4 regions of the Mesorhizobium sp. WSM4983 genome follow, and region 3 is predicted to be linked to each of the others. Evidence: riboswitches for the same ligand, from Rfam matches in the RefSeq annotation. Region 3 holds a riboswitch; each other region holds the start of a gene.
The links. Region 3 has a riboswitch for cobalamin ahead of P9254_RS15800 (HoxN/HupN/NixA family nickel/cobalt transporter). Riboswitches for the same ligand answer to the same signal wherever they lie in the genome.

Region 1 (7,419 bases), on a different contig from region 3:
ATTTCTCCGATGGCGTCGTCGCGCCTGCCATATGGACCGGTGTCGGTGGTTTGGCCGGGGGTGCTGCCTACAAGGCCGCCAACACCGCCGATTCCATGATCGGCCACCGCACGCCGAAATACGAGGCCTTCGGCCGGGCGGCCGCTCGCTTCGACGACCTGGTCAACCTGCCGGCATCGCGGCTCACCGGCCTGCTGATTGTGCTGGCGGCCTTCATCGTCAAGGGCGCCGACCCCCGCAACGCCTGGCAGGTCATGCGGCGTGACGCGAAGAAGCACCGTTCGCCCAATGCCGGCTGGCCGGAAGCCGCCATGGCCGGCGCGCTGGGGCTCGCCCTGGCCGGACCGCGCACTTATGGCGGCGAGGTCGTCGAGGATGCCTTCATGGGCGAAGGCGGCAGGCGCGAGGCCGAAAGCACCGACATAAGGCAGGCGCTGGAACTCTATCGCGTCGCCGACGGGCTGCTGATCGGCCTGTTCGCGATTCTGTCGGCGACGGTGATCTACCTGACCATTTTGATCGGCGGCTAAGGCGCCTCAGAATTCAATCCCCTGCTGCGCCTTCACACCGGCCGCGAAATGGTGCTTGGTCAGCCCCATCTCGGTGACGAGATCGGCGGCCTCCACAAGCAGCGGCTTAGCATTGCGGCCGGTGACGACGACATGCAGGCCCTCGCGACGCGCCTTCAGCGCCGCGACCACCTTTTCCAGCTCGAGATAGTCGTAGCGCAGAGCGATGTTGAGCTCGTCGAGGACCACGAGGCTGATCGACGGGTCGGCAATCAGCTCGAGCGCCCTCGCCCAGGCAGCCTCGGCGGCGGCAATGTCGCGCTTCAGGTCCTGCGTCTCCCAGGTGAAGCCCTCGCCCATCGCGTGCCAGACGACGCGATCGCCAAAGGCGGCGAAGGCATCCTTCTCGCCCGTGTGCCATTTGCCTTTGATGAACTGGACGACGCCGACGCGCTTGCCGTAGCCGAGCATCCTCAGCGCCAGGCCGAACGCAGCCGTGGTCTTGCCCTTGCCCGGCCCCGTATTGACGATCAGCAGTCCCTTCTCGATCGTCTTGCCGGCCACCTCGGCATCCTGCACCGCCTTGCGCTTGGCCATCTTGGCTCGATGGCGTTCGGCATCCTTGTCGTCGATGATCGTGTCTTTGATCTCGCCCATGTCACTTCACCTTGAGCGGCAGCCCCGCCACCATCATCAGCACGCTGTCGGCGACAGCCGCGACCTGCTGGTTGAGCCGCCCGGCGGCGTCGCGGAACCGGCGCGCCAGCGCATTTTCCGGCACGATGCCGAGCCCGACTTCGTTAGACACCACAAACCACGGTCCGCGCGGCTGCGAAAGCACATCCGAGAGCCGCCGGCACTCGGCCTCGATATCGTGGTCCGCCAGCATATGATTGCTCAGCCACAATGTCAGGCAATCGATAAGCACCGGCTGGTGATCGGGCAAGGCGTCGATCGCGCCGACCAGGTCGAGCGGCGCATCGACGGTGACCCAGCCTTTGCCGCGGCGCGAGCGATGCAGCGCGATGCGCTCGCGCATCTCCTCGTCATAGGCCTGCGCGGTGGCGATATAGGCCCAAGGCGACGGGCTTGCCGCCACCAGGCACTCGGCATGCGCGCTCTTGCCGGAGCGCGCACCGCCGATGATGAAGGTCAGATGGCCCTCCGCGCGATCAGGCAAAGCTGTCGCGCAGGCTGGTCGACGTACCGGTGAAGCGGCCGCGCACCACACCGACGGCCGCACCGAGCACCAGCCAGAAGACCAGATCGGTGAGGGTCACCGCCACCACGAACTGATGGTGCAGCCCCTCGGGAATCGCCGTCTCGAAGCTGACGGGCTGCGGCGCGCCGACTACGTGCGGAGCGACGATCAGCACGACCGCCAGAATTGCCAAGGGCAGCGACTTGCGAAAGGCGATCAATCCAAGGCCGACCGCGGTTGCGGCCACCGTCGAAATCCACCAGATCTGGCGCGGCAGAAGGTCCGCCGCCGGCATGGCCGGCAGTTCCGGCGGCAGGCCGAGGCCGGGCGCGAGCGTGAAAACCGCAAAGCCGGCAAGGCCCCAGAACACGCCCTGGCGCCAGCTGCCGATGCCACCGGCGAATTCCGAGACCGCGACCAGGATCAGCGCGAAGCCGATGCCGGTGACGATGTTTGCGACAACGTTGAAGGCGAAGCGCTCGAAGCCGTCGGCCGGAGCCCAGCCCTCGTCCTCGGTCGGAGCCGCCGCTTCCGTCGACGCAGGAGCGGCGCTGCTCATCGCATTGCCCGCCGGTTCGGCCGAGCTCATGGCAACGCTAGTTCCAGTGTTGGCGGCATGGTCGTGGTGATGACCGCCGCCCGCCTTTTCATAGACTTCCGCTTTGAGGATCAGCGGCACGGTCGCATAGGCCTGCATGCAGGCAAGCGCGATGCCCGCCACGAGCCCTACGATCGCCGCCACGAACACGACGTTGCGAAACAGATTCATGATATCGGGCCTTCGTCAATGGCAGGGAAAAGCCATCGAGTGACGATAGTCGTGGGCAGCGTTGTGGACCGCATCGATGTGCGAGAAGCCGACAAAACCGACGACGAAAATGCCGAGCAGCGCGGCGAGAGCCAGCTGCATGATGCGCGACTGCGAGGAGACGGAGGCGCCGAGGGCGACGGAAGCGGTATTCATGTCTTGTCCTTTCGCCCTCCACCCGAGGGCATCGAAGTCAACTTTCCTGTCGCCGGCAGGTCTCCTGGCTCGCGGATTCGCACCCTTCCCCACCTTCCCGAGGACAAACCTCAGTGGTCTATGGAGAGGACTACCGCACACAGTTGCGGGGGCAGCCACGGCTTAGGGCAAAGACTCCACCCTCACCGCATTCCCTCTTGGCTCCAAAAACGGAACCGACGACGCCAGCGACTATAGGCAGAATCGTCGCGACCGGCAAACCAAATTCCGTCACACCGCAGCGTGATTGCGGCACCGGTTTCGGACTAAGATCCGGCGATCCGCTCGGCGACGAGCTGCTGCAATCGCCACAAATGGCGGTCGTGAATACCGCGCTGTTCGAGGTTCTTCACCGTGTTGTAGAGATAGTCGGCGCCTGAACCCCAGTGGCCGCACGAGGTCGCCAGCCTTTCGACCACCTCGTCTTCGTTGAGTGGGCCGGCATAGGTCGTGCCTTTGCGATTGATGACGAAGGCAAGCGCTCTCAACGGCCCCTTGTCGGTTGCGAGTTGCAGCAGGCGCGGCCGGTAGCTGGTCGGCTTCAGCGTCATCTCGCGGCGAAAAAGCCTGTCCAGCGCCTGCCGGCGGTCACCACCGTTCAGGCGGAAAGCAACGCCCTTGCATTGGCCGCCACGATCCAGCGCCATCATCAGCCCGGGCCTTTGCTTGGTGCCGCGCCAGCGCGTCATCTTCATGCAGAAGGAGCGATGCCAGCCGCGTGCCACGGCGACGCGCTCCTCGACATGCTCAATCTCGGGCTTCCAGATCAGCGAGCCGTAGCCGAACAGCCAGAGAGGCTCGGTTGCAGGTAGCTCGGCCTCGAATGCATCCAGCATGGCTTCATAGTCGCTGTCCACGAGATGCTCGGCATCCGGGTCGGGCCCCGGGTCATCGACCGCGCGAAAACAGCGGGCGACCAGTTCCACGGTCAGCGACATCGTTCTTGCAGGCATACTTTGCAATCCTGGGCAGCCGGCGAAACCGCAGGCGATTACGAAGTGACCTTAAGGGCAGCACCCGGAAGCGACAATGGCCGCGCAATTGACAACGGTCCTGCCCGGGTGTCGGCTGTCATCAGCCAAGGGGAGCCGCTCATGCAGCCAAATCCTAGCGAACACAGCCGCTACAATGGCCTCACCAGCCTCGAGCCGACGTTGCCTGCAAGCGCCTATCGGGAAGCCGACGCTTACCGGCTCGATCTCGAAGCGATCTGGTATCGGAGCTGGCTCATGGTTTGCCGCGAAGCCGATCTCGCGGAACCTCTTGCCTTTCGAACCGCGCGTATCGGCTCGCAGCAGGTCGTCGTGCTGCGCGACGAGACCGGGAGCTTGCGCGCCTTCCACAACACCTGCCGGCATCGCGGCTCGCAGCTCTGCCAGGAAAGCGAAGGGCGGCTGAAGGCAAGGCTGCTCACCTGCCCCTACCACGCCTGGTCCTATTCGCTGCGCGGCGATCTCGTCCGTGTCCCATCGAAATCGCTGCCCGAAGGCTTCGACAAGGACAATTATCCGCTCTACCGGGTGGCGCTGTCAGTGTGGCGCGGCTTCGTCTTCATCAATCTCGCAGTGGAGCCCGATGGCTCGGCGGAAGCCTCCTTCGACTCCGCCTCCCGCGATCTTTCGAACTGGCCGCTGGAGACGCTCGTCCCCGGACACCGGCTCACCAAGGTGATGAACTGCAACTGGAAAATCTTCTGGGAGAACTTCAACGAATGCCTGCATTGCCCTGGCGTACACAAGGACCTGTCGCGGCTGGTACCGATCTATGGCCGCGGCCTGATGGCGAGGCATGACGATCCGGAATGGGCGCGCTATGCGGATAATGATGCGCCGGAGTTTTCCGGCGGCCTGCGCGCCGGCGCCGAGACCTGGTCGCGCGACGGACGCGTCCATGGACCGGTCTTTGCCGGGCTGACGCCGGCCGAGCGAGCCGCCGGCCAGACCTACGCTACCTCGGTACCCTCGATGTTCGTCGTCGGCCATGTCGACTATGTCCGCACGGTGCGTCTCGCCCCGCTCGGGCCGGAGCAGACGGAACTCACCGCCGAATGGCTGTTCGCGCCCGATGCCCTGGCACAAACCGATATCGACAACATCGTCGCCTTCGGCACCCAGGTGCTGGAGGAGGACGCCGCGATCTGCGAGATCAACCAGAAGGGTCTGCACTCGATCCGCCACCAGGCCGGCGTGCTGATGCCCGAGGAGTACGATTTGCGCCGCTTCCACGAGTGGGTGCGTGGGCGCCATGCGGCGTTGCAGCCGGTCAAAACGACTTCGGCAGATAGCGCCAGGTGAAGAAGCCACAGAAGGCGGCCAACAGGCCGAGCGTGACGAACACCGAGCCGAGACCGAAGAAGGAGAGCACCACCGAATAGACCAGCGGCGGCGTCAGCTCGGAGAAATCGAGATAGGTTCGGTAGACAGCCGCCATCTGCGCTCGTTCATAGGAACGCACTGACCGCATGAAGGCTGTCGAGCCCAGCGCGTCGAGCGCAATGGTGAACAAGGCGCCGCCGAGCAGGAAGGCGGCGGTGAGCAGCGGCGCGGCGTCGGCGCCGGCCACGAAGAGCATCGCCGCCATGGCGAAATAGGCGAAAGCCATGGTCCGACGGCCGCCGAAGCGCTTTCCCGCCCTGCCCCAGAAGATCGCCATGAACAGAAGCGCATTGCCGGCCGAAACCAGCAGCCCGCCGGCAAGCTTGCCCTCGCCCGTGATCACCATGAACAGCGGGCCATAGACGAAGAAGGTCGTCCAGAAACACGAGCGCCCGAAGGCGATCAGCCACGCGAGGCGCAACCGCGGCTGCGCGACGAAGCGGCCGATATTGGCGAGCGGGTTGATCGGACGGCTCTTGCCGGGACGGATCGAAGGGTTGTCGCCCAGCCGATAGGTCCAGAACAACGCCAGCAGCGCCAGCGCGAAAGCCACGACCGCGCCGTTTGCGGCATAAATCCCGAAGCGCGTATAGAGGAAAATGCCGAGCGTCGGCCCGCCGGTCCAGGCGAACATCGACCAAGCCATGCGCAGCGATTCCGCCTGCATGAAGTCGGTCTTGCGGATATGGTCCATGATGTAGAGGTTAAGCGTGATGGACAGCGCGCTCGCCCCCATGACACGGCACAGCATCCCGGCGAGTTGTCCCGGCAGCGTGTGGGTGACGAAGAACACCGAGCCGATCGCCAGCATCAGGCAGCCGGCCGTGTAGACCCAGCGCCGCGCGAAGCGGCGGATCAGCATCGGCATGAACAGCGTCACCGACAGCCCGAGCAGCGACACGATGGTGTAGAGGATCGAGACGATCTGCTCGTTGTGCAGGATTTCGTAGGCCTGGATCGGGATGACGCTGGAGATGGTGGCGCGAGCAAAGGATTCGACCGCATAGAGCGAAGCGAAGGTGCGCGCATCGGCGGGCCTGAGAGCCGGAAGCCAGATCGGATGGCGCACATGGGTGGACATCGGCCCTCCGAAAAGTGAATCGCTCGCCAAATCTGGCCGGACCAGTCGCGGACCGGTAGCAGGAAACCGACTCCGAGAGGCCGAAAAGCGAAGCCGGCCAGAGGCTTTCCGCCGCTGGCCTAAAGCGGCTTGCCATGCCGCCGGAATGGCAACAGCCGATCCACCCTCTGTTGTTCGCCCGAACCGTGATAGTCGTTTGGCACGACTGAATCGGATTGCGAGATCAATGACCCTTCAGACGACCGGCGTCGCCGTTCAAGACGCGCCGAAACACGGCCGCATCGTCGCCATCGACGTCCTGCGCGGCATCGCGCTGATCGCGATGGCGAGCTATCATTTCACCTGGGATCTCGAAAACTTCGGCTACACCTCGCCGGGCCTCACCGCCTTCGGTTGGTGGAAGCTCTACGCCCGCTGCATCGCCTCGAGTTTTCTGTTCCTGGTCGGTGTCAGCCTTTTCCTCGCACATGGCCGCCATATCCGTTGGCCTGGCTTCTGGAAGCGCTTTGCGATGGTTGCGGGTGCGGCGATCGCCATCTCGGTCGTCACCTATATCGCCACGCCGGACGGCTTCATCTTCTTCGGCATCCTGCACGAGATCGCGCTGGCAAGCCTGCTCGGCCTGGCTTTTCTCAGGCTGCCGACATTGCTGACGGCGATCGTCGCCGCGGCCGTGATTGCGGCGCCTTATTATCTGCGGTCGGAAGTCTTCGACCATCCGGCGCTGTGGTGGGTCGGGCTGTCGCCGACCAACCCGCGCTCGAACGACTATGTGCCGCTGTTTCCCTGGTTCGGCGCAGTGCTTGCCGGCATCGCGGTCGTCAAGCTCGCTTCGGCATCCGGGCTTCTCGCCCGGCTGGCGACCTGGATGCCCGGACGCTGGTCGAACCCGCTGACTTTCATCGGCCGGCACAGCCTCGCCTTCTATCTCATCCACCAGCCGCTTCTGTTCGGCTCGGTGTGGCTGTTCTCGCAGATGATGCCGGCCGCGCCACAAGACAAGGACGCTGGTTTCCTGTCGGCTTGCCAGGCGCAGTGCGAACAGCAGCGGGACAGCAAGTTCTGTTCCAGCTATTGTGGCTGCATGCTGGACACGCTGAAGGGCGAAGCGTCTCTCGACAAGCTCTACAGCAACGACCAGTCCAGCGCCTGGAAATCGCATCTGGCCTATCTGGCGAGCACCTGCACCGCCGGGACCGAGGACGAAATGGAGGGAGGGCAGCAATGACCGGTATCGCAAAGCCCGGACA
Region 2 (7,419 bases), on a different contig from region 3:
GCCCATCGCCATGCCGAGGCCGGCCGAAATCGAAGTCGAGGAATGCGCTGCGCCGAAGGGGTCGTATTCGCTCTCTGCGCGCCGGGTGAAGCCGGAGAGACCGCCTTCCTGGCGAAGCGTGCGGATGCGGTCGCGGCGGCCGGTCAGAATCTTGTGCGGGTAGGCCTGGTGGCCAACGTCCCAGATCAGCCGGTCTTCCGGCGTGTTGAAGACATAGTGCAGCGCAACCGTAAGCTCGACGACGCCGAGACCGGCGCCAAGATGGCCGCCGGTGTGCGACACCGCATCGATCAGCTCCGCGCGCAGTTCGGTCGCCAGCTGCGGCAGCTCGCTTTCATCAAGCGTCCGCAAATCCGCGGGGATGCGGACTTTGTCGAGGAGCGGCGTGTCAGGCTTCGGGTTCACTCTGGGACGGCCTGTCAACTTAACCTTGGGTTAACCTTCAAATATGCGCTTTGCTATGCGCGAGATAGGCTGACGGCGCGCCAATGTAAATGCGTGTCAGTGACGCGCCTGGCGCAGAATGTCCATCCTTCGCTAACCTTCCGGCAGCGGAATGAATTCTTCCTCATCGCCAGGAACGATATCGAAGCGGCCCGTCTTCCATTCTTCCTTGGCCTGCTCGATGCGTTCTTTCGAGGACGAAACGAAATTCCACCAGATATAGCGCTTGGAGCCCAGCGACGCTCCGCCGAACAGCATGAAATGCGCGCCGCGCTCGGACGACACGACGATTTCCTCGCCCGGTTTGAACACCAAAAGCCGCTCGGCCGGGAAACGGTCGCCGGCAATCGAAACCTCGCCCTCCAGCGTGTAGATGGCGCGTTCCTCGGCGTCGCCGGGGATTTTGACGCTGGCGCCCGCCGCCAGCCGCAGATCGGCATAGAGCGTTTCCGAGGCGGTCGCGACGGGCGAGCGCAGCCCGGAAAATTCGCCGATGACGACGCGGCCGCTAACGCCCTCGGCATCGATTTCGGGCAGTTGGACGACCGACGTGTTCGCGAACACCGGGGCGATTTCTTCCTTGCTGTCCGGCAGCGCCAGCCAGGTTTGCAGGCCGGAAATCGACATCGGCGCGCGGCGCAATTCCTCGGGCGTGCGCTCGGAATGAACGATGCCGCGGCCGGCGGTCATCAAATTCACGTCGCCCGGCGCGATCACCATTTCGGTGCCGAGCGAGTCGCGATGCCTGATCTTGCCGTCGAACAGATAAGTGACGGTGGAAAGCCCGATATGCGGATGCGGGCGCACGTCGATCGCATGGCCGGCGCGCAGGATGGCCGGACCCATGCGGTCGAAGAAGATGAACGGACCGACCAGCCTGCGCTTCGCCGTCGGCAAGGCGCGGCGAACCTCGAAGCCGCCAATGTCCTTGGCGTTCGGAATGACCATCAACTCGATCTGGTCGCAGGCGAAGTCGTCGCCGGCCTCAGGATCGTTGCCCGGAAAGAAGCTCATGACCGGCGTCAGGCGAAGCGGAGCGCGGATCGGGCCTTCGCCTTGGCGGCCTCTTCCTCGCGGTTGCGCGGATGCTGGGTGGTTTCGAGGCTGTCAAGCAACTCGCGCGCGGCGGCGGCGATCGCCTCGACGGCGTGGTTGAAGGCATGCTCGTTGCGCTTGGACGGCTTGGTCGCGCCGCTCAGCTTGCGAACGAACTGCAGCGCCGCGTCATGGACCTCGTCGTCGGTCGCCGGCGGATCGAAGTTGAACAGGGTCTTGATGTTTCGGCACATGCTTTAACTCCTTACCTGCTTTCTGCCCGAACCGGTCTGACATTGTGCACCGAGGTGTGTTGAGATTCAGGTCAGACCGAGCCGAAAATGGCGGGTTCCGAGAACCGGACCGGAGCGTACTTGAAGGACGTGAGCACCGGAACCGCAGAAAGCCGCGTTTGCAGGCGGCCTCACCTGAATATCAATACACCTCACTCGGCGTCGAGCGGCTCCGTTCCAACCGGCTTGCCGTCGCGCGAGAGCCTGATCTTCTCGACCTTGTCCTCGGCGGCCTTGAGCAAGCGGTCGCAATGAGCCTTCAGCGCCTCGCCGCGCTCGTAGATCTTGATCGACTGGTCGAGCGGAACGTCGCCGCGCTCCAGATCATCGACGATCTTCTCCAGCGCGTCGAGCGCCTGTTCGAAGCTCATCGCCTTGACGTCTTGGTTAGCTTCATCAGCCATCATTCATCCCTTCATCAGCCGCCCGACATGGGCGGCGACCGAAAATGCCAATCCTTGCAGATCGTAACCGCCCTCCAGCAGGCTGACGAGCCGGTTGCCGCTGTGGCGCCCGGCGCGCTCCATCAGCTGGCCGGTCGCCCAGTCGAAATCATCCTCGGTCAGGTTGATCGCGGCCAGCGGATCGCGATGGTGCGCATCGAAACCGGCGGAAATGATGATCAGATCCGGCTGGAAGGCGTCGATCGACGGCAGCACGCGCGACAGGAAGGCGTCGCGGAACGTGTCGCTGCCGGTGCTCGGCGCAAGCGGCGCGTTGACGATGTTGCCGGCGCCGGTCTCGCTCTTGGCACCGGTGCCCGGATAGAGCGGCATCTGGTGGGTCGAGCAATAGAGCACCGACGGATCGTCCCAGAAAATGTCCTGCGTGCCGTTGCCGTGATGCACATCCCAATCGACGATGGCGACGCGCTCGGCCTGGTGCTTCTCCTGCGCATAACGGGCGGCGATCGCCGCGGTGTTGAACAGGCAAAAGCCCATCGCGGTCGCTTTTTCGGCGTGATGGCCCGGCGGACGCGCGGCAACGAAGACATTGGCGGCACGGCCCTCGAACACATCGTCGACGGCGGCGTTCGCCGCGCCGATCGCCGTCACCGCGGCCTGCCAGCTTTTCGGGCTGGCGCTGGTGTCGGCATCGATCGAGACGATCCCCGTCTCGGGAATCGCAGCGCGGACACGGCCGACGAAATCCTCCGGATGCGCGTAAAGGATAGTCGCCTCGTCGCCTTCCGGCGCCTCGACGCGGTCGAGGGCCGAAAAAGCCTCGTCGTCGAGCACGCGCTCGATGGCGCGCAAACGGTCGGGCCGCTCGGGGTGGCCGGGCGGCGTGAGGTGTTCCAGGAATACCGGATGAGTGTAAAGACGAGTGGTCATGGCGCCTAATCTAGGCACCTGTCGCACGGATAGCCATGTTCCAGCGCCGAATGATTGGGGAAATCGCGCCCAATCGTGTCGCTGGCGGCATTGGCCCGGCTTCGGCTTCGCGATAAGGTCGCGTCGCTGCCTGGTGCCCGCAACGCGGGAGAATCGGGAACACGGTTGAAATCCGTGGCGTGCCCAACGCTGTGAGGGGGACCGCGCCGGCAAACGCCACTGTCCCAGACGGGAAGGCGCCGGATGCGGGTCGATCCCGAGCCAGAAGACCGGCCCGGCAGACATGGTCATCCGCATGGTCAGGCGGAGGACTGCTTATCGCAAGGGGACAAGCGATGCAGGCACGAACAGCCGCCGCCGGCGGCGATGACTTTGACCAATTGGCGCGCGACGCCGTCTACCGGGCCATGTTCACCCGGCGCGACGTGCGCAGCCATTTCCTTGCCGACGATCTCGAAGACGGCGTTTTGGCGCGGCTGCTCACCGCGGCACACCACGCGCCGTCGGTCGGCTACATGCAGCCCTGGAACTTCATCGTCATCCGGGACGCCACAAGGCGGCGGCAGGTGCGCGACCTGTTTTTGGCCGCGCGCGAACAGGAACTGCCGGCGATCGAGGCGGACCGGCAGGCGCTCTACCGCAAGCTGAAGCTCGAGGGCATCTGCGAAAGCGCGCTCAACCTGTGCATCACCTGCGACCGCCAGCGCTCGAAGAACTCGCCGCTCGGGCGCTGGCACAATCCGGAGATGGACCTCTACAGCACCGTCTGCGCGGTGCAGAATTTCTGGCTCGCGGCGCGGGCGGAAGGCGTCGGGGTCGGCTGGGTGAGCATCATCGAGCCCGAAGCGCTGAAGCGACTGCTGTCGATCCCCGAGCACGTCACGCCGATCGCCTATCTCTGCGTCGGCCGCGTCTCGGAATTCGCTCCAAGGCCCGACCTCGAAGCGCATGGCTGGGGCAAGCGCCTGCCGCTGCCCGAGCTGGTGATGAGCGAGACCTTTTGCGGCGCCGGCGAGGCGCCGCTCAAATCGGCGATCGCTCGTCTCGGAGAACGATTGAAGCCTTAGAACCGCTCGGCGTTCCATAGACCCGCACCAACCGCAACGCGCCATCGCGCTCCGCGTTTGCGCAATGGCGCATTGGCAGGCCTGACCGTCGTTGCCCGCTCTCAGAAAACCGGGGATTGTTCGCGCATCGCTTGACAACGTGACGGTTCTTCTTGGCGTGGTTGGGCCGGATCTCCGCACTCGCTTCCTCACTGCTAACCCTGTGCCAAGCGATGTAGTTCTCGGGCTTCAACGTCTGGTGAATTCACCGGCGTTCGGAATTAAATTCTGTCTTCTCATGTGAATAGGCAGATTGAGCTGGGCTTCGGCGCTTATTGTCGGGCGATAGATGAGACCCGGCGCGTTCCCATGAACTTTTTTGCAATAGATCGGTCCGCCGAACATGAGGGCGAAGCGGAATGGGAGCGCATCCGCGCAAAATACCCGCCGCAAGAACCATTCCTCAACTTGAACAACGCCGCGGTCAGTCCCCCACCGACTGTTGTCGAGGAAGCGACGATTGACGCCTACCGCTTCATCAGTCGCAATCCCGACTACAATATGTGGAGCAAGCTCGACACAGCACTTCCTCATATCAAACGCGAGCTGGCGGAACTAATCGATTGCAGCCCCGGAGAGATCGCGCTGAACCGGAATTCGTCGGAGGGTCTTTCGACAGCGATCTTCGGAATACCGCTGACTAAGGGCGATCAAGTGCTGATCTCGCCTTGGGACTACCCCAGCGTTCGTGCGGGCTGGCTGCAGCGGCAACAGCGCGAGGGCATCGAGGTTGTAAACTGCACCTTCGACCTCATGGACAGCGACGACGACATCATCGAATCCTATGTTCAGGCGATGACCCCGCGTACCCGCGTCCTGCAGCTGACTCACATGTACCACTGGAACGGGCGTGTCCTGCCGGTGAACCGGCTCTGCGAAATCGCGCGGGAGCGCGACATCATGACCGTCGTCGACGGTGCCCAGACTTTTGCTCAGATGCCGGTCAGCTTCCGCGAACTCGATTGCGATTTTTTTGTCACCAGCCTGCACAAGTGGCTCGGTGCTCCTATCGGCAACGGTATGCTGGTCGTGAGCGAACGCCGGATCGATACCACCTGGCCATTGCTTGCACCTTTCGACCAGCCCGCGGTGCACATAGACAGGTTCGACCATTGGAATCTCGGCACCTACAATTCCGCTGTCCAGGCAGGAATCGCGCCCGCAATTCAATTCCACAAGGCGATCGGCGCGGAACGGATGCATGCGCGACTGCGCGAACTCACCCGATATTGGGTAGGTCTCGTCCAGGACATTCCCGGTTTCAGGCTCCATACGCCGACCGACACGGACAGCCTCGCTGCGATAAGTCTGTTTTCGATCGACAGCATCGACATGCAGCAACTCGAGCGCGACCTTCGCGAGAAACACCAGGTCCACGTGAAATACCGCAAGGTCGAGCACGTCGAGGGTTTGCGGGTTTCGCCACACATTTACATGCTTAAGCGCGATCTTGATGCCTTTGTCGCCGCGCTGCGAAGCGCTGTGGAGTGAACCGACGAATTTCTCGGGGCTGTGCCTGACCTTAGCCGCCTGCTGTCTGGCGAATAGCGTTTTCGCAGTCGAGGGGTGCAGGATGGCAGCGCCGCTATTGCGCTTGAAGCTGCCTAGGCCTGCACCCTGACAAGAGTTCAATAGTTTCGCTCAAGGCCGTGAGCGTGGTCTGCATTTTTGAGGTCTATCAATGCGCCAAGTCTATGTGAGTGGATCCTATCTACCGGAAAGCGAGGCCCGTATCTCGGTCTTCGATCGGGGCTTCCTGTTCGCCGACGGAGTCTATGAGGTCACGCTCGTTCTTGATGGCAAGCTCGTCGATTTTGCCAGTCACATGGCGCGCCTGCGGCGATCGCTCCGTGAGCTCGATATGCCGTTCTCCCTGACCGAAGCAGATCTTTTGAAGATCCACAGGGAGCTCATTGGACGGAACAATGTATCCGAGGGACTTGTCTATTTGCAGATCACCCGGGGCGCGGCCGACCGCGATTTCATATTTCCTACTCGGGATACGCCGAACACCGTGGTGCTCTTCACACAAGAGAAGGCACTTGTCGAAAATCCGGTCGCCATACGCGGTCAGCACGTCATAACCGTGGAAGATCTCCGGTGGCGGCGCTGCGACATCAAAACGGTGCAACTCCTGTATCCCTCCATGGCCAAAATGCAGGCGAAATCACGCGGCGCCGATGACGCATGGCTAGTGAGGGATGGTTACGTCACGGAAGGCTCTTCCAACAACGCCCATATCGTGACTTCGGATGGGACGATCGTCACGCGGGATCTCTCGAGCGATATCCTGCACGGGATTACCCGGGCAGTCGTTCTGCAGTGCGCAAGTGAACTTCATCTGCGGGTGGAGGAGCGCCCATTCACGGTAGTAGAGACCAGACTTGCGACGGAGGCGTTTTCAACGTCATCATCCGGGCTGGTGAACCCGGTGGTCAGGATGGATGGTGCGCCGATCGGCAACGGGCTGCCGGGCGTAGTCACCCGGCGGTTGCGACAAATTTATCTCGATAGAAGCCGAGCATCGGCGATCTAGCGTTGATCGTCGACGGTGTTCTCTGCGGCGTCAAACATCGATACGCTACCTGCCGGTGGCGTTACTGGGGCGCATATGGACCGCGCTAACTCAAGCACTCCTGACGCCAGCCCTGCACGTGAATAGCTCGCCCGAGCACTCGCGGCGCCCAAGTAGCTTGACAAGGCCGCTGCTAGGCTGGCGTTCGCGCCAGATGCTGGCGGCGATCCTTCCATTGGCGGGGCATCTCCTCTGACTCTAGTCAAGCGGTCCTTGGCGAATCCCAGCGCGAGCCGCCGAAGGGGCTGAGCGCCTTGTCGCGCAATTCCCTGAACTTGGACGAGGCTTCGGCCAGGCGCCGGTCCCATTCCGGATTGGGGACCTGGCCCTCGATGGTGGCGAAGTAGACCTGCATCAGCGAAGCGATGGCGAAGGGCTCGATGAAAGCCGCCTTGAAGGCCCAGGCGAAGACGATGGCCAACACGAAGGCCCAGCCGGCAAGCTGGCCCGGCATGGCCCAGAGGATCGCGGCGGCGGGCGCCAGCATCAAAAGGAAGATGACGAAGGAAACACCCCACATGATCACCGCCAGCCAGACGGCGTTCTTGACCATCAACTTGCCGTTCTGCGCATAGAGCACGACGCCTTGTCTGGCGGTCTCGAAAGGCGAGTTGGAATTGGTGCGGATGTTG
Region 3 (7,419 bases):
GCTCGGCGGAGAGGCGGAGGAGCGCAGCGGAATCGACAGGAATTTCGGCCATGTGCTGAGGCAATGGGCGCTGCTGACCGGACAGCACATGCGCACCGCGATTGTCTCGCAAGGGTCGATGCTGTTCGCGCCGGTGGTGCCGGTGCTGCTCTGCGCGCCGAAATTCCTCGAAGGCTCGATGTCGCTCGGCCAGGTCATGCAGGCGGCCTCCGCCTTTGCCATCGTGCAAGGCGCGTTCGGCTGGCTGGTCGACAATTATCCGCGCCTGGCCGATTGGAACGCCTCGGCGCGCCGCGTCGCTTCGCTGATGATGTCGCTCGACGGGCTGGAGCGCGCCGAAGACAGCGAGTCCTTTGGGCGCATCCGGCGCGGCGAGACGCAAAACGGCGCCATGCTCAGCCTGGACGATCTCTCCGTCACCCTCAACGACGGCACCGGCGTGGTCAAGGAGACGAAGGTCGAGATCAACCCGGGCGAGCGGGTGCTGGTCGCCGGCGAATCCGGCACCGGCAAGTCGACGCTGGTGCGGGCCGTCGCGGGCCTGTGGCCCTGGGGCGGCGGCAGCGTCAATTTCCATGCCGGCAAGCGGCTGTTCATGTTGCCGCAACGCCCCTACATCCCGACCGGCACGCTGCGGCGCGCGGTCGCCTATCCGGCCGCCGCCGACAACTGGACGGTGGACGAGATCGACGCCGCCCTCGACAAGGTCGGCCTCGGCTACCTGCGGGACAGGATCGAGGAAGAGGCGCCGTGGGACCAGACGCTCTCCGGCGGCGAAAAGCAGCGCCTCGCCTTCGCGCGCCTGCTGCTGCACGAGCCAGACATCGTCGTGCTGGACGAGGCGACCTCGGCGCTGGACGAGAAGAGCCAGGACAAGATGATGCAGACGGTGGTCCAGGCATTGCCGAAGGTCACCGTCATCAGCGTCGCCCACCGCGCCGAGCTGGAAGCCTTCCACAGCCGCAAGATCACGCTGGAGCGGCGCGAGGGCGGCGCGAAGCTGGTCAGCGATGTGGAGCTGGCGCCGCGCAAGGGCAAGCGCAACGTGTTCGCGCGGGCGCTGTGGGGGAGCGGGGCGAGAGGCGGGCAGGCGCGCTGAGGGCGGCATTATGGGCGGGGCGGCAAGAGCGTCAGTTGTGGTGATCGCGCTTCGGCCGGATGGCAACCTTGACGTCACCAGAGGCCCCGGTCTGTAATCGCCGCAGGCCAGGGAGAGGCGACCCCCATGGAAAAGATCATCCTCGACTGCGATCCGGGGCACGACGATGCCATCGCCATCCTGCTTGCGGCCGGCAACCCGGACATCGACCTTCTCGGCATCACCACGGTTTCGGGCAACCACAATGTCGAGAACACCACGCGCAATGCGCTCTCCGTATGCACGGCCTACGGCATAAAGGTGCCGGTGGCGAAAGGCTCGCCCGGCCCGCTGATCATCGACCAGGTGCTGGCCGTCGAGATCCACGGCGAGACCGGGCTCGATGGCCCGGAGCTGCCGCCCGCCTCGTTCGAGCTCGACAAGCGCCATGCCGTCGACTTCATCATCGAGACGGTCATGGCGCATGAGCCGAAAACCGTCACGCTGGTGCCGGTCGGGCCCTACACCAACATCGCTCTAGCCGTGCGCAAGGAGCCGCGCATCGTCGAGCGGGTGAAGCGGGTCGTCGCGATGGGCGGAAGTTTCACGCGCGGCAACATCACGCCGGCGGCCGAGTTCAACGTCTATGCCGACCCGGAGGCCGCAGACGTGGTGTTCCGCGCCGCTTGGGACGTCACCATGGTGGGGCTTGACCTCACGCACCAGGCCTTGGCCACCCCCGACCTGCAGGACAGGGTGCGCGCCGTCGGCGGGCCGATCGCCAAATTCATCCTCGACATCTGGGAATTCATTGCGACCACGCATGGCGGCCTGCTGCAGATAGCCTATCCCGCCGTCCATGACGCCTGCTGCGTGGCGGCGATGATCGACGCAGGCGTCTTCACCACCGAGAAGGCCGATATCCGCGTCGAGCTTGCCGGACGGTGGACCAAGGGCATGACGGTCTGCAATTTCGAGAAGCTGGGCGGCATGCGCCATTTCGGCGGCACGGCGAGCGAGCAGGTCGATTTCCGCCATACCGTGGCGATGAAGCTCGACCATTCGAAATTCTGCGACCTGATCGTCGATGCGCTCGAGCGCCTCACCAGTCAAAAGGCGTGAGGCGCTCCAGGGGCAAGGCCTAGCCGGCCCTCACAGCAGGAACGATTGCCTGTCGCGCAATGTGGCGCTGATGGCGGCGATGCCGGTCTCGATCTCGCGCTTGTTGGCCAGGATCGCATCGCCGGCCGCACCCTCGACCATCGATCGCAACAGGTCGGCCTGGCCGACCAGCACCGCATCCTTGTCGGCCAGCGCGACGAGCGTTGCGGCTTCGAGCCGGTAGCGCGGGCGCCTTGCCGCCCTGGGCGACTCTCAAGCCTCCAGGCCCGCGCACGCCAGGAAGTGGGGGAGAATTGGCCCGGCGAAGCCGAGACGGCCATTTCGACGAGAGCCCGGCGGTCGGCTTCAGCAACCGGCGCTGGCACGGTGGTGTCCTTGTTCTGTTGCATTTTAGTTGAAACTAATTTGAAAGTTACCCGTTAGCAGCGCGTAGGCGAGCTCAAACTTGCCCTGCTGTCGACAGCTAAGTTGAAAGGAGAAGTCCTAAGCCTTTTTCAGTGCTTGGCGTTGCCGAGACCGCTTTTCTCTCATTCGTCTTTCGAGCGGCCTCCAGCCGCGCCGGTCACCGCCGAGGCCGATGCCTGGCAGGGCGAGAAGTTGCCATCGCTCGGCACGCATTCGCGCGACGAAGGCTTCGCAGACCGCTGTCGAGCGGACGCTCGATGAGGAGCCACACAAGGTTGGCCTTGGAACAAAGGTCTGGCCATGAAAAAATACCTAGCAGCCGCGCTGGCGATCGCCATCCCGATCGGGCATGCCTCGGCGCTTGACGTCGGCGTGGGCGGCAAGGTCGGCGGCATCGGCGTCGGCGCCGGATTGGGCGCCGGTTCGCAAGGCGTGTCGGCGGGCGTGGGCGCCAGTGCCGACGGTGTCGGCGGCGCAAACGTCGGCGCATCGACCGGCGGCGGATCGCTCGGCGTCAATGCCGGCGGCAATCTGGGCAGCACCAGCACAGGCGTGTCGACAAGCGTGGGCGGCGCCGCCGCGGGCGACGATCCTTCCGCCGTCAGCGGATCGGCTGCCTCTGCGCAGAACCCGGCCGCGGTGCCGACAGCCCCTGCTTTGGCCAAGAGCGCGACGCAGACCATTGTGCTGCCTCCAGTGCTGAGGCCCTCCAGATCCGCCGGCGGCGACCTCCGGCGGGTCACCAAAGGCTATCGCATCGCGCCGCTGTCACCTCCGAAGGCGATACGGGGCACGCCGGCCGCCGTGGTGCGCGCCTGTCGCGCCGCGATCACGGCGGCCGCCAAGCCCCTCGGCGCCGTGCGTGTTTACACGGTCAGCGCCGGCCCCTTGCGTCAACGCCGAAGCGGGCTCAACGCGCCGATCGAGGTGCGCATAGACTATGACAGGCGAGGCGGCATCGAAGTGAGGCAGGCGAAAGTCGGCTGTCGCCTAAATGCGAAGGGCACGGTCACCGCGGTGATTTAGGGCAGAGGCAGAACGGCCGTTGCCATCCTTCCTGCCGGTTGCAACCTCGGCGGTTTGGCAATTCCTCGCCCCCACAAGGTGGACGGGAGAGGTGGCTCGGCGCAGCCGAGACGGAGCGGGGGAGCGCCATATCCGATAACCCTGCCGACCGCAGGCGCAGACCGCGGCCGGCTGCAGACAAGGCGCCCGCGCTTCGGCTAGAGTTCCGCCGGGCGCAAAAAAATCATCGAAGGGGAGCATCGCGATGAACGAAGTCAGGCCAATCGCCGAGATCGCCAGCTATCACGCCCATATCTATTACGGCGGGGAGGCCGAGCGGCAGCATGCCGAATGGCTTCGCCAGCGCATCGCAGAGCGCTTCCGCGTGCGCCTGGGCAACTGGCGCGACGAGCCGGTCGGCCCGCACCAGCAAGCCATGTACCAGGTCTCCTTCGCCACCGAGATCTTTGCCACGCTGGTTCCCTGGCTGATGCTGAACCACGGCGGCCTGAGCATCCTCATCCACCCCAACACCACCAACCCCAAGCGCGACCACCTGATCGACCCGATCTGGATCGGACGGGCACTGCCGGTGAAGGGCGACGTGCTTGGCGAGGAGGACGAGGCAGAGGAATCGCTGGAGGTGAATACCGAGCCGACGCTGGGGGTGTGAGGGGGGCGCGGCGATCTCGTCACGATGGCGTGAGAGGCGGCTGGCCGTCGGAGTTGTTGATTGACTGGCCAACCGCGGTGTGGCGAATTCGCGCCGATGGTTCCCTTCGGGGATCAAAAGGGAACGCGGTGCGGAGAAATCCAAAGCCGTGGCTGCCCCCGCAACTGTAAGCGGCATGCCGTTTTCACGATGCCACTGGCTGCATGGGCCGGGAAGGCGAAAGCGGCGGCAATCCGCGAGCCAGGAGACCTGCCATCATGGACGTCAAAGCAGAACATCGGACGGGGTGATCCGGTGTGCGCGCCTGGCCGGACGGCGGGGCGAGTTCCCTGCGATGACAGGCAACGTCAAAGGCAGAACCATGCTGATCCAACTATCGAAAATGCTGAAAAAAACCGCGCCCGACCTGAAGGCCAGGCTGATTACAATCTACGGCGCGCTCGCCATTCTCAACGTCGGGGCGTGGCTGTGGGCTTTCGTCGCCTTCCACGACAAGCCGACATTGCTTGGCGTCGCTCTCGTCATTTATGGCCTCGGCTTGCGCCATGCCGTCGATGCCGACCACATAGCGGCCATCGACAATGTCACGCGCAAGCTGATGCAGAACGGCAAACGGCCGGTCTCCGTCGGTTTCTTTTTCGCACTCGGCCATTCGACGATCGTCGTCATCGTCGCTGCGGCTATCGCGGCGGCAACGTCCCTGCTCGGCCGTTTCCAGAGCCTTCAGGAGATTGGCGGCACCATCAGTACCGGCGTTTCCGCACTCTTCCTGCTCGCCATCGCGGCGATGAACATCGTCATCTTCTTCTCGATCTACAGAAGCTATCGGCGGGTGCGGGCCGGTGGGGCGTTTGTCGAGGAGGATCTGGACCTGCTGCTCAACAATCGCGGCTTCCTGGCCCGCGTCTTCCGCCCGATGTTCCGGCTGGTGTCGCGCAGCTGGCACATGTTCCCACTTGGTTTCCTCTTCGGCCTTGGCTTCGACACCGCGACCGAAGTCGCCATGTTCGGCGTGTCCGCGGCACAAGCGGCCAAGGGCGTGCCGTTCGAGGCCATTCTGGTCTTCCCGGTGCTTTTCGCGGCCGGTATGTCACTGGTCGACACGACCGATGGTGTGATGATGCTCGGCGCCTATGAGTGGGCCTTCGTCAAGCCGATCCGCAAACTGTACTACAACATGACGATCACCCTGGTGTCGGTCCTTGTCGCAGTACTGATCGGCGGCATCGAGGCGCTCGGCCTGATCGGTGACAAGTTCGGTCTGTCGGGCGGCTTCTGGAACGGCGTCGGCACGCTCAACGACAATTTCAACAATCTGGGCTTCGCCATTATGGGCATCTTCATCGCCGCCTGGGCGATCTCCTATGTCGTCTACAAGGCCAAGGGGCTGGACGATGTGGAGATCGGATCCGCAGCAAAGAATTCATAAGCCGCCGGCGGCGGCTGGCTGCAGCAGGCCAGCCGCATCTCTCTGCCATCAGACGCCGGCGGGCTGCCAGCCTGCCGCCTTGAATGCCTCGGCATCGGGAAGCCGATGACGGCAAAGGTCGATCGCCGCCCCGTCAGCGGTGCTCGGCTTGACATTCTTGTTCCCGTTCACTGTTGGCAGACAGCGACAGGAGATCGCCGGCCCGTGCGCACGCGCTTCAAGGCATGCTGAGGAGCCGTAGCCCAAGCCTTTGGAAGTGTGACGGAATTCTGCGCTTGGATAAGCCAGGGGTTAAGGCCTGGGATAAGCCCCATAATCCATAAGCCAGAATCCAGAGTCCAAATATCCAGAGTCCAGAACAGAAAAGCTGGCGCTTTTCTGTTCTAAAAAAGCGGGGAAGGGGAAAGCAAAAATGGGAGCAGCGCAAGCCATTCGGCGTACGGCGCTACGGCGAGGGCTCGGCGGCGCCAGCGAGCTTCCGACGTGGCGGCGAGCCGCCCTGTTCGGTCTCCCAGGATGCAACCGGCCTCACGTCAGCCCGGCGATCTGCTCATCGCCGTCCAGCTCCGCCCCGCCGGCGACGACCACGTTGGCGAGCGGCGCCGAGAGCGTCCAGCGAACGAGGCCGGGCAGCCGTTCCATGGAGGCGCTGCCGGAGAGGCTGGTGGGGACGACGCGCTGGAGAACGACGCTGCCGAAGCCTTTATGCGGGTTGGCATCGGCGGCCGCGGGAGGTTCGGAAAAATGTTCCTCCCAGACCAGCTCGAAATCGCTGCCTTCGGGGGCCGGTGCTACCCGCCAGTCCATCCGCACGGTTCCGGCGTCGCCGGCCAGGGCGCCGTATTTCGTCGCGTTGGTGCCCAGCTCATGCAGCGCCATGCCGATGTTCTGCACCGCGTTCAGCCGCAACGTCACGTCCGGCCCGCAAGGCGAGATTCGCTCTTCGTGTCCGAACGGTCGCAGATGTTCGCGCACAAGGTCGGCCATGCCTGCGCCGCGCCAGTCGTTGAGCACCAAGAGGTCGTGCGAGCGCGACAGCGCCATGATGCGTTCGCGGATCTGGTGTTCGAACGCGCGCGGGTCGGTCGCGCGTTTGCTCGTCTCGCGGATCATGGAAAGGATCACGGCGTACTGGTTTTTGACGCGGTGGTTCACCTCGCGCATCAGAAGCTGGATCTGCTGTTCGCTCGCCCGTTTTTCGGTGATGTCGGCGGCCATGCCGAACCATTCCAGGATGCTGCCGGTGTCATCGACGATCGGGATTGCCCGTGAGGTGGTCCAGCCGGCGGACCCGTCGGCGCGCCGCACCCTGTGCTCGAGCTCGAACACGCCGCGCTCCATGATGGCGCGCTCGATCGCCGCCTGGATGCTCGCCTGGTCTTCCGGGAACAGGTATTCGTCGCGCCAGCGGATCGCCGGCCCCTGGGCGCTCGACAGGAAGCCGCGGCCGTCCAGCTCATGCATTTCCTGCCAGTCCGGGCTCATCCGGTAAACCACGTCGGAGCTAGCATTGACCAGCGCGCGAAACCGCTGCTCGCTTTCGCGCACCTTTGCTGCCGCCAGCACCCGGGCCGTGGTCTCCGAAACGATGCAGAGCACGGCTTCGACCGTGCCGTCCTGCGCCCGCACTGCGGAATAGGAGATGTCGAAATAGACCGTCTCGCCGACCAGGCCGGATCGTTCGATGTAGAAAGGCCGGTCCCTGGC
Region 4 (7,419 bases), on a different contig from region 3:
CCTGCGCTCCGGCCAGCGACTTGTCGAAGAGGCCGTAGATGTTGGTGAAGATGCGGTCTTTGTCCTGAAGCATTGTTCGTCCCTCAGACCGGCTTCTTGCCGAAGACGCGGATGTACTCGGCGACGCCGCCCTTGGCGAGCGCCTTGGCCTGCTTCACCCAGTCGTCGCGCTCGATACGGCCGCGGAAATTGAGATAGCCGTCGACCCATTCGCGCTCGGCCTTCCTCCACGCAGAGACCTGCGCGAAAGTATAAATGCCAAGCGAATGCAGGACGCCTTCGATCTTCGGACCGACACCGGAGATCAGCTTCAGATCGTCGACCGTTGCCGGACGCGCGATCCCAGCCGGGCGGTTCTTGTCCTCGAGCGAAGGCTTGGCCGTCTTGGTCGCAGGCTGCTTCGCTTCCGGCGACTTGAAGGCGGACGCCGGCTCGGCCTTGGCCTTTCGCCCGCTGCGCGGCTTCGAAACCGCCTCGACTTCCGGAGAAGCCTGGTTGGCATTGGCTGCGGAGTGGCGCGGCGCCCTGACGCTGGCCGCCTTCTCGGTGGCGGGCGAAACCTTGACCGGCGACGGTGTCCTTAGTGCCGGACTGGTTTCGGGCGCGTCGGTTTTCGGCTTGCCGGATTTCGATGGCCCGACAGGGGCCGGGGGCGGCGCGGCAGGCGCCTGCGAGACGACGGCGGCGGATGCAGCAGCCGGCGCTGCGGCAGCGGCTTGCCTGGCTGCCTTCGCGGCGGCCTTGGCTTCCTTGTCGCGGGTGGATTTCAGGATTGCCTTCTCGCTCTTCAGCGTCGTCAGGCCCGTGGCCGGCTCCGAACCGGTGCGGCCGTTCTGCGGACCGGGCTTCACCTCGGCGCCTTTGCCGGCTTCATAGAGATCGATGATCTCGGCAAGGCGCTCCGGCGTCAGGTCTTCGAACGTGTCCTTGAAGATCATGACCATCGGCGCGTTGACGCAGGCGCCGAGGCATTCGACCTCCTCCCACGACAGCGTGCCCTTGTCGTTGGTATTGAACTGGTCGTGATGGATCTTAGACCGGCACACATCCATCAGCGCTTCCGAGCCGCGCAGCATGCAGGGCGTGGTGCCGCAGACCTGGATATGGGCGCGGGTGCCGACCGGATTGAGCTGGTATTGCGTGTAGAAGGTCGCGACCTCGAGGCCGCGGATGCGCGGCATGCCGAGCATATCCGAGATCGTCTCGATCGCCGCCTTCGTCACCCAGCCTTCCTGTTCCTGAGCGATCATGAGCAACGGGATGATGGCCGACTGCTCGCGTCCCTTTGGGTATTTGGCGATCCACTGCTGTGCCGCCGCGGCGTTCGCCTCGTTGAAGGCGAAGGAGGCTGGCTGGACGCTGGCATCTGCGAGACGGCGGACTGACATTTAGCGATCGACCTCACCAAACACGATGTCGAGGGAGCCAAGCACGGCGGTGACGTCGGCCAGCATGTGGCCGCGGCACAGGAAATCCATGGCCTGCAGATGCGCAAAACCCGGCGCGCGCAGCTTGCAGCGATAGGGCTTATTGGTGCCGTCGGAGACGAGATAGACGCCGAACTCGCCCTTCGGCGCCTCGACAGCCGCATAGACCTCGCCGGCCGGCACGCGATAGCCCTCGGTATAGAGCTTGAAATGATGGATGAGCGCTTCCATCGAGCGCTTCATCGCCGCGCGCTTCGGCGGCACCACCTTGCCGTCGAGGTTCGACACCGGTCCGGCGCTCTCCTTGCCGAGCAGAAGTTCGACGCACTGGCGCATGATCTTGGCCGATTGGCGCATCTCTTCCATGCGCACGAGATAGCGGTCGTAGCAGTCGCCGTTCTTGCCGATCGGGATGTCGAAATCCATCTCGGAATAGCATTCATAGGGCTGCGCCTTGCGCAGGTCCCAGGCGGCACCCGAGCCGCGCACCATCACGCCCGAAAAACCCCAGGCCCAGGCGTCGGCGAGCGACACCGTGCCGATGTCGACATTGCGCTGCTTGAAGATGCGGTTGCCGGTGAGCAAGGCGTCAAGGTCGTCGACCGACTTCAGGAACGGATCGATCCACTTGCCGATATCCTCGATCAGCCTCTGCGGCAGGTCCTGATGCACGCCGCCTGGCCGGAAGTAGGCCGCATGCATGCGCGAGCCGGAGGCGCGCTCATAAAACACCATCAGCTTCTCGCGCTCGACGAAGCCCCACAGAGGCGGCGTCAGCGCGCCGACGTCCATCGCCTGCGTCGTCACATTGAGGATGTGCGACATGATGCGGCCCATTTCGGAATAGAGCACGCGGATCAGCTGGCCGCGCTTCGGCACCTCGATGCCGAGCAGGCGCTCGGCCGCGAGCGCGAAGGCATGCTCCTGGTTCATCGGCGCGCAATAGTCGAGCCGATCGAGATAGGGCACCGCCTGCAGATAGGTCTTGGCCTCGATCAGCTTCTCGGTACCGCGATGCAGCAGGCCGATATGCGGATCGACGCGATCGACCACCTCGCCGTCCAGCTCCAGCACGAGACGCAAAACCCCGTGCGCAGCAGGGTGTTGAGGCCCAAAGTTAATGTTAAAATTGCGGACGGAGGTTTCAGCCATTGTGGCGCCTCAATTTGGCTTCGCCTTTTCATCGCCCGGAAGGACGTAATCCGTTCCCTCCCATGGGCTCAAAAAGTCAAAGTTTCTAAATTCCTGCTTCAATTCCACCGGCTCATAGATGACTCGCTTGGCCTCGTCGTCGTAGCGAACCTCGACGAAGCCGGTCAGCGGGAAGTCCTTGCGCAGCGGATGCCCTTCAAAGCCGTAGTCGGTGAGGATGCGGCGCAGGTCCGGATGGCCCGAGAACAGCACGCCGTAGAGATCATAGGTCTCGCGCTCGAACCAGTCGGCGCCGGGATAGACGCCGGTCAGCGACGGCACCAGCGTCTCCTCGTCGGCCTGGACCTTGAGGCGGATGCGGACGTTCTGCTTCGGCGACAACAGGTGGTAGACGACGTCGAAGCGCTTGGCACGCGACGGATAGTCGGCGCCGCAAATGTCGATGATCGAGACGAACTGGCAGCGCGGGTCGTCGCGCAGGAGGGTCGCGACCTCGGTCAGGTTGCCTGGCTCGACGCAAACCGTCAGTTCGCCATACGCAAGCACCGTTTCGCCGATGCGGCCGGAGAGCTTCTCGCCGAGATAGGTGGAGAGTTCGTGCAACGCCAAGGCCATTGGTTCACCGTTCGATCGTGCCGGTGCGGCGGATCTTCTTCTGCAACAGGAGAATGCCGTAGAGCAGCGCTTCGGCGCTCGGCGGGCAGCCGGGGACATAGATGTCGACCGGCACGATGCGGTCGCAGCCGCGCACTACCGAATAGGAATAGTGATAATAGCCGCCGCCATTGGCGCACGAACCCATCGAGATGACGTAGCGCGGCTCCGGCATCTGGTCGTAGACCTTGCGCAGCGCCGGCGCCATCTTGTTGGTCAGTGTGCCCGCGACGATCATGATATCGGACTGGCGCGGAGACGCGCGCGGCGCGACGCCGAACCTCTCCGAGTCATAGCGCGGCATCGAGGTGTGGATCATCTCGACCGCGCAGCAGGCGAGACCGAAGGTCATGAACATCAGCGAGCCGCTGCGCGCCCAAGTGATCAGCGCCTCGGTCGAGGTGACAAGGAAGCCCTTGTCGGCCAGCTCATTATTGATCTCGAGGAAGAAGGGATCGTCCTCCCCCACCGGCCTGCCGGTGTTGGGATCGATGATGCCCTTGGGCTTCGGCGCGACGAGGGTGCCTGAACTGTCGTTCAATCCCATTCCAGCGCTCCTTTTTTCCATTCATAGGCAAAGCCGATGGTCAGCACCGCCAGGAACACCATCATCGACCAGAAGCCGAGCATGCCGAGCTTGGAGAAGGACACCGCCCACGGGAACAGGAAGGCGACCTCGAGATCGAAGATGATGAACAGGATCGACACCAGGTAGAAGCGGATGTCGAACTTCATGCGGGCGTCGTCGAATGAGTTGAACCCGCATTCATAGGCGGAAAGCTTTTCCGGATCGGGATTGCGGTAGGCAACCAGGAACGGCGCAACGATCAGCGCCAGGCCGACGACCATCGCCACTGCGATGAAGAGCACGATGGGCAGATACGAACTTAGGAGTGCGCTCATGCGGCGGCTTTCCTTCGGCGGCCAGTTCACTTTGATTACAGCAACGGACTCTAAGGCGGAAGCGTGACAGTTTAACCCGCTGAACCGTTTTAGGTGGCCTATGCTGCGACGCGGCGAGGGTTAGCGCAGCGGTTTCGGCGACGCAAGTCAAACCTTCTTCAAAATCCGGCCCTGGACGCCATATCGGAAGAAACTGGTCCGATCCGCTCCTGTTTGATTTCCTTCATGTTTTACTCCACTTTTCTATCCTGACATATCTCCCGCCATTTGCCTGCTAGCATGGCCGGAATCACCGACTGGAAACCCCGGCAAAGGATCAGGGCAAGGTAGCTGGATGAAAGAAAAGATCTCGCTCGCCGCAGCAAGGCGCATTGCGCTCGGCGCGCAGGGTTTTACCGATGCGCGGCCTGCCGGCACTCCCGATCGTCGCCATCTCGCCCGCGTGCTTTCCCGAACTGGCCTGCTGCAGATCGATTCCGTCAGCGCCGTGGTGCGCGCCCACTATATGCCGCTCTACTCGCGCCTCGGCCCCTACCCGCTTGCGCTGCTCGACAACGCGGCCGTCACGCGCAAGCGAACCGTCTTCGAATACTGGGCCCATGAGGCTTCCTTCCTGCCCGTCGAGACCTATCCGTTGATGCGCTGGCGCATGCAGCGGGCCGAGAAAGGCGAGGAAATGTATCTCGGCCTCGCCAAATGGGGCCGCGAGCGCAAGGCGATGATCGAGGAGATCTACGGGCAAGTCGCGGAACGCGGGCCGATCGCCGCCTCCGACATCGAAGGCCACAAGGGCAATGGCGGATGGTGGGGCTGGAGCGAGGCCAAGCACGCTTTCGAATGGCTGTTCTGGGCCGGGCGCATCACCACCGCCTACCGGCGAGGATTCGAGCGCTATTACGACCTGCCCGAGCGGGTTCTGCCGCAGGCCATCCTCGACCTGCCGGTGCCCTCGGTCGAGGACGCGCATCGCCAATTGCTGCGCATTTCCGCCCGCGCCCATGGCATCGCAACCTATGGCGATCTGCGTGACTATTTCCGCCTGGCGCCTGGCGATACGAGAGCCAGAATCGAGGAACTGGTCGAGATGGGCGAACTGCTGCCGGTGAAGGTCGAAGGCTGGGACAAGCCCGCCTATCTCCACAAGGACGCCCGCTTTCCGCGCCGGATCGAGGCCCGCGCCCTGCTCGCGCCCTTCGATCCGGTGGTATTCGAACGCACCCGGACGGAAAAACTCTTCGGCTTCCGCTACCGCATCGAGATCTACACGCCGGCCGAGAAGCGCCAGTACGGCTACTACGTGCTGCCTTTCCTGCTCGGCGACCGGATCGTTGCCCGGGTCGATTTGAGAGCCGACCGGCCGGCCGGCGTGCTGCGCGTCCATGCGGCTTTTGCCGAAGCCGGCGCTCCCGCCGAAACGGCCGCACAGCTCTTCGATGAGTTGAAACAGATGCAGGCATGGCTCGGCTTGGAAACCATCGAGGTGACGCCGGCCGGCGACCTTGGGCCGGCGTTGGCCGACATTTCGGTGTCGTAGCCGCGCGTTGACATGCCAGCACCTCTAAGCCTAAATCCGCCGCAGACGGTCTCCTCCCGGCAAGGGGAGGAGCCAAGAGGGAATGCGGTGCGGGAAAACCCAAATCCGCGGCTGTCCCCGCAACTGTGAGCGACGAGCCTCAGCCGAAAACCACTGGGATGTTTCCCGGGAAGGCGGCGTAAGGCGACGACCCGCGAGCCAGGAGACCTGCCGTCTGAGACATGAGAATCCGATCGCTCGGCGGGTTTTCCGGGCAAGGAGCCTGGTTTTGGATCGCAACGTCAGTTTTCCGGCTAATACCGCGGACACTTCGTCCGAACCCCGCGACGCGCTATCGGAAGTGACCGTCATCGTCTGCTCCTCCTGCCGCGATGAGACCGGTTCGGACGCGCATCCGCGCGCCGGCGCCCTCCTTGCCGAAGACGCGCGCCGCGCCGCGCCGGACGAGAAAATCCGCATCCGCATCGTCGAGTGTCTCGGCAATTGCAAACGCCGCCTGAGCGCGGCGCTGCTGCGCGACGGCTGCTGGAGCTATGTCTTCGGTGACCTGGAAACGACCAGCGGCGCCGACCTCGTCATCGGCGCAAAGCTCTTTGCCACCTCGACCGACGGCCTCATCCCCTGGCGAGGCCGGCCCGATTCCCTCAAGCGCGGCCTGGTTGCCCGCATCCCTCCCCTCGACCTGCTGAAGGACTGACATGACCGCATCCCTCTCCCGTGTTCCCTGCACTGTCGTCACCGGCTTTCTCGGCGCCGGCAAGACCACGCTGATCCGCAACCTGCTCGAAAACGCCAAGGGCAAGCGGCTGGCGATCATCGTCAACGAATTCGGCGATGTCGGCATCGACGGCGAGATCCTGAAAGGCTGCGGCATCGACACCTGCCCAGAGGAAAATATCGTCGAGCTCGCCAATGGCTGCATCTGCTGCACCGTCGCCGACGATTTCGTGCCGGCGCTCGACCAGATCCTGTCGCGCACGCCGAAGGTCGACCACATCCTGATCGAAACCTCCGGCCTCGCTTTGCCGAAGCCGCTCGTCCAGGCCTTCCACTGGCCGACGGTGAAGAGCCGCGTCACCGTCGATGGCGTCATCGCCGTGGTGGACGGTCCGGCGCTGGCCGACGGCCGCGTCGCCTCCGACATGGACGCCCTGCAGGCGCAGCGCGCCGCCGACGATTCCCTCGACCACGACGATCCGGTCGAAGAGGTGTTCGAGGACCAGATCGCCTGCGCCGACCTCATCATCCTGTCGAAGAGCGATCTGATGGACGCGGCGGGCTCAGTCCGCGCCAATGCCGTCATCGGCGAGCATGTGGCGCGCGCCGTCAAGGTCGTGCCGACCGCGCAGGGCAAGGTCGATCCCTCCGTGCTGCTCGGTCTTGGTCTCGCGGTCGAGGACGACATCGAGAACCGCAAGACCCATCACGACGACGAGCTCGACCATGAGCATGACGATTTCGACTCCTTCGTCATCGATATCCCGTCCATCGCCAGTCCGGACGAGCTGGCCAAGCGCGTCGCCCTCGCCGCCGAGCAGGAAAACGTTCTGCGCGTCAAAGGCTTTGTCGAGGTGGGCGGCAAGCCGATGCGGCTGCTGCTCCAGGCCGTCGGCCCGCGCGTCAACCATTATTACGACCGCGCCTGGACGCCGGACGACGACCGCCGATCGCGGCTCGTCGTCATCGGCCTCAAGGGGCTGAACCGCCCGGCGATCGAGCGTATCCTCGCCGGCTGAGGCAAGACCGAAC

Region 1: it holds a riboswitch for cobalamin, as region 3 does, so the genes downstream of both, P9254_RS03940 (CbtB domain-containing protein) here and P9254_RS15800 (HoxN/HupN/NixA family nickel/cobalt transporter) in region 3, are expected to answer to the same signal.
Region 2: it holds a riboswitch for cobalamin, as region 3 does, so the genes downstream of both, bluB (5,6-dimethylbenzimidazole synthase) here and P9254_RS15800 (HoxN/HupN/NixA family nickel/cobalt transporter) in region 3, are expected to answer to the same signal.
Region 4: it holds a riboswitch for cobalamin, as region 3 does, so the genes downstream of both, P9254_RS04145 (DUF1636 family protein) here and P9254_RS15800 (HoxN/HupN/NixA family nickel/cobalt transporter) in region 3, are expected to answer to the same signal.

Annotation. Positions count from the first base shown of each region.
Region 1 is NZ_JARTVM010000001.1:776,962-784,380, forward strand. Features, by position in the region: gene cbiB (adenosylcobinamide-phosphate synthase CbiB) at 1-530, shown strand, start outside; gene cobO (cob(I)yrinic acid a,c-diamide adenosyltransferase) at 537-1,166, opposite strand; gene cobU (bifunctional adenosylcobinamide kinase/adenosylcobinamide-phosphate guanylyltransferase) at 1,168-1,689, opposite strand; gene P9254_RS03935 (CbtA family protein) at 1,682-2,479, opposite strand; gene P9254_RS03940 (CbtB domain-containing protein) at 2,495-2,674, opposite strand; cobalamin riboswitch at 2,712-2,909, opposite strand; gene P9254_RS03945 (gamma-glutamylcyclotransferase) at 2,980-3,666, opposite strand; gene P9254_RS03950 (aromatic ring-hydroxylating oxygenase subunit alpha) at 3,808-5,007, shown strand; gene P9254_RS03955 (MFS transporter) at 4,976-6,169, opposite strand; gene P9254_RS03960 (heparan-alpha-glucosaminide N-acetyltransferase) at 6,396-7,397, shown strand; gene P9254_RS03965 (methyltransferase family protein) at 7,394-7,419, shown strand, end outside.
Region 2 is NZ_JARTVM010000010.1:23,028-30,446, forward strand. Features, by position in the region: gene dxs (1-deoxy-D-xylulose-5-phosphate synthase) at 1-405, opposite strand, end outside; gene P9254_RS22855 (pirin family protein) at 538-1,458, opposite strand; gene P9254_RS22860 (DUF2277 domain-containing protein) at 1,467-1,733, opposite strand; gene P9254_RS22865 (exodeoxyribonuclease VII small subunit) at 1,925-2,176, opposite strand; gene P9254_RS22870 (histone deacetylase family protein) at 2,180-3,106, opposite strand; cobalamin riboswitch at 3,221-3,398, shown strand; gene bluB (5,6-dimethylbenzimidazole synthase) at 3,442-4,173, shown strand; gene P9254_RS22880 (aminotransferase class V-fold PLP-dependent enzyme) at 4,522-5,703, shown strand; gene P9254_RS22885 (D-amino-acid transaminase) at 5,894-6,748, shown strand; gene P9254_RS22890 (hypothetical protein) at 6,990-7,419, opposite strand, start outside.
Region 3 is NZ_JARTVM010000004.1:347,968-355,386, forward strand. Features, by position in the region: gene P9254_RS15775 (ABC transporter ATP-binding protein/permease) at 1-1,099, shown strand, start outside; gene P9254_RS15780 (nucleoside hydrolase) at 1,226-2,200, shown strand; gene P9254_RS15785 (hypothetical protein) at 2,231-2,374, opposite strand; gene P9254_RS15790 (hypothetical protein) at 2,906-3,631, shown strand; gene P9254_RS15795 (DOPA 4,5-dioxygenase family protein) at 3,876-4,283, shown strand; cobalamin riboswitch at 4,364-4,554, shown strand; gene P9254_RS15800 (HoxN/HupN/NixA family nickel/cobalt transporter) at 4,645-5,712, shown strand; gene P9254_RS15805 (sensor histidine kinase) at 6,241-7,419, opposite strand, start outside.
Region 4 is NZ_JARTVM010000001.1:818,088-825,506, forward strand. Features, by position in the region: gene nuoF (NADH-quinone oxidoreductase subunit NuoF) at 1-73, opposite strand, end outside; gene P9254_RS04115 (NADH-quinone oxidoreductase subunit E) at 84-1,388, opposite strand; gene P9254_RS04120 (NADH-quinone oxidoreductase subunit D) at 1,389-2,579, opposite strand; gene P9254_RS04125 (NADH-quinone oxidoreductase subunit C) at 2,589-3,194, opposite strand; gene P9254_RS04130 (NuoB/complex I 20 kDa subunit family protein) at 3,199-3,780, opposite strand; gene P9254_RS04135 (NADH-quinone oxidoreductase subunit A) at 3,771-4,136, opposite strand; gene P9254_RS04140 (winged helix-turn-helix domain-containing protein) at 4,471-5,670, shown strand; cobalamin riboswitch at 5,700-5,899, shown strand; gene P9254_RS04145 (DUF1636 family protein) at 5,939-6,367, shown strand; gene cobW (cobalamin biosynthesis protein CobW) at 6,369-7,406, shown strand.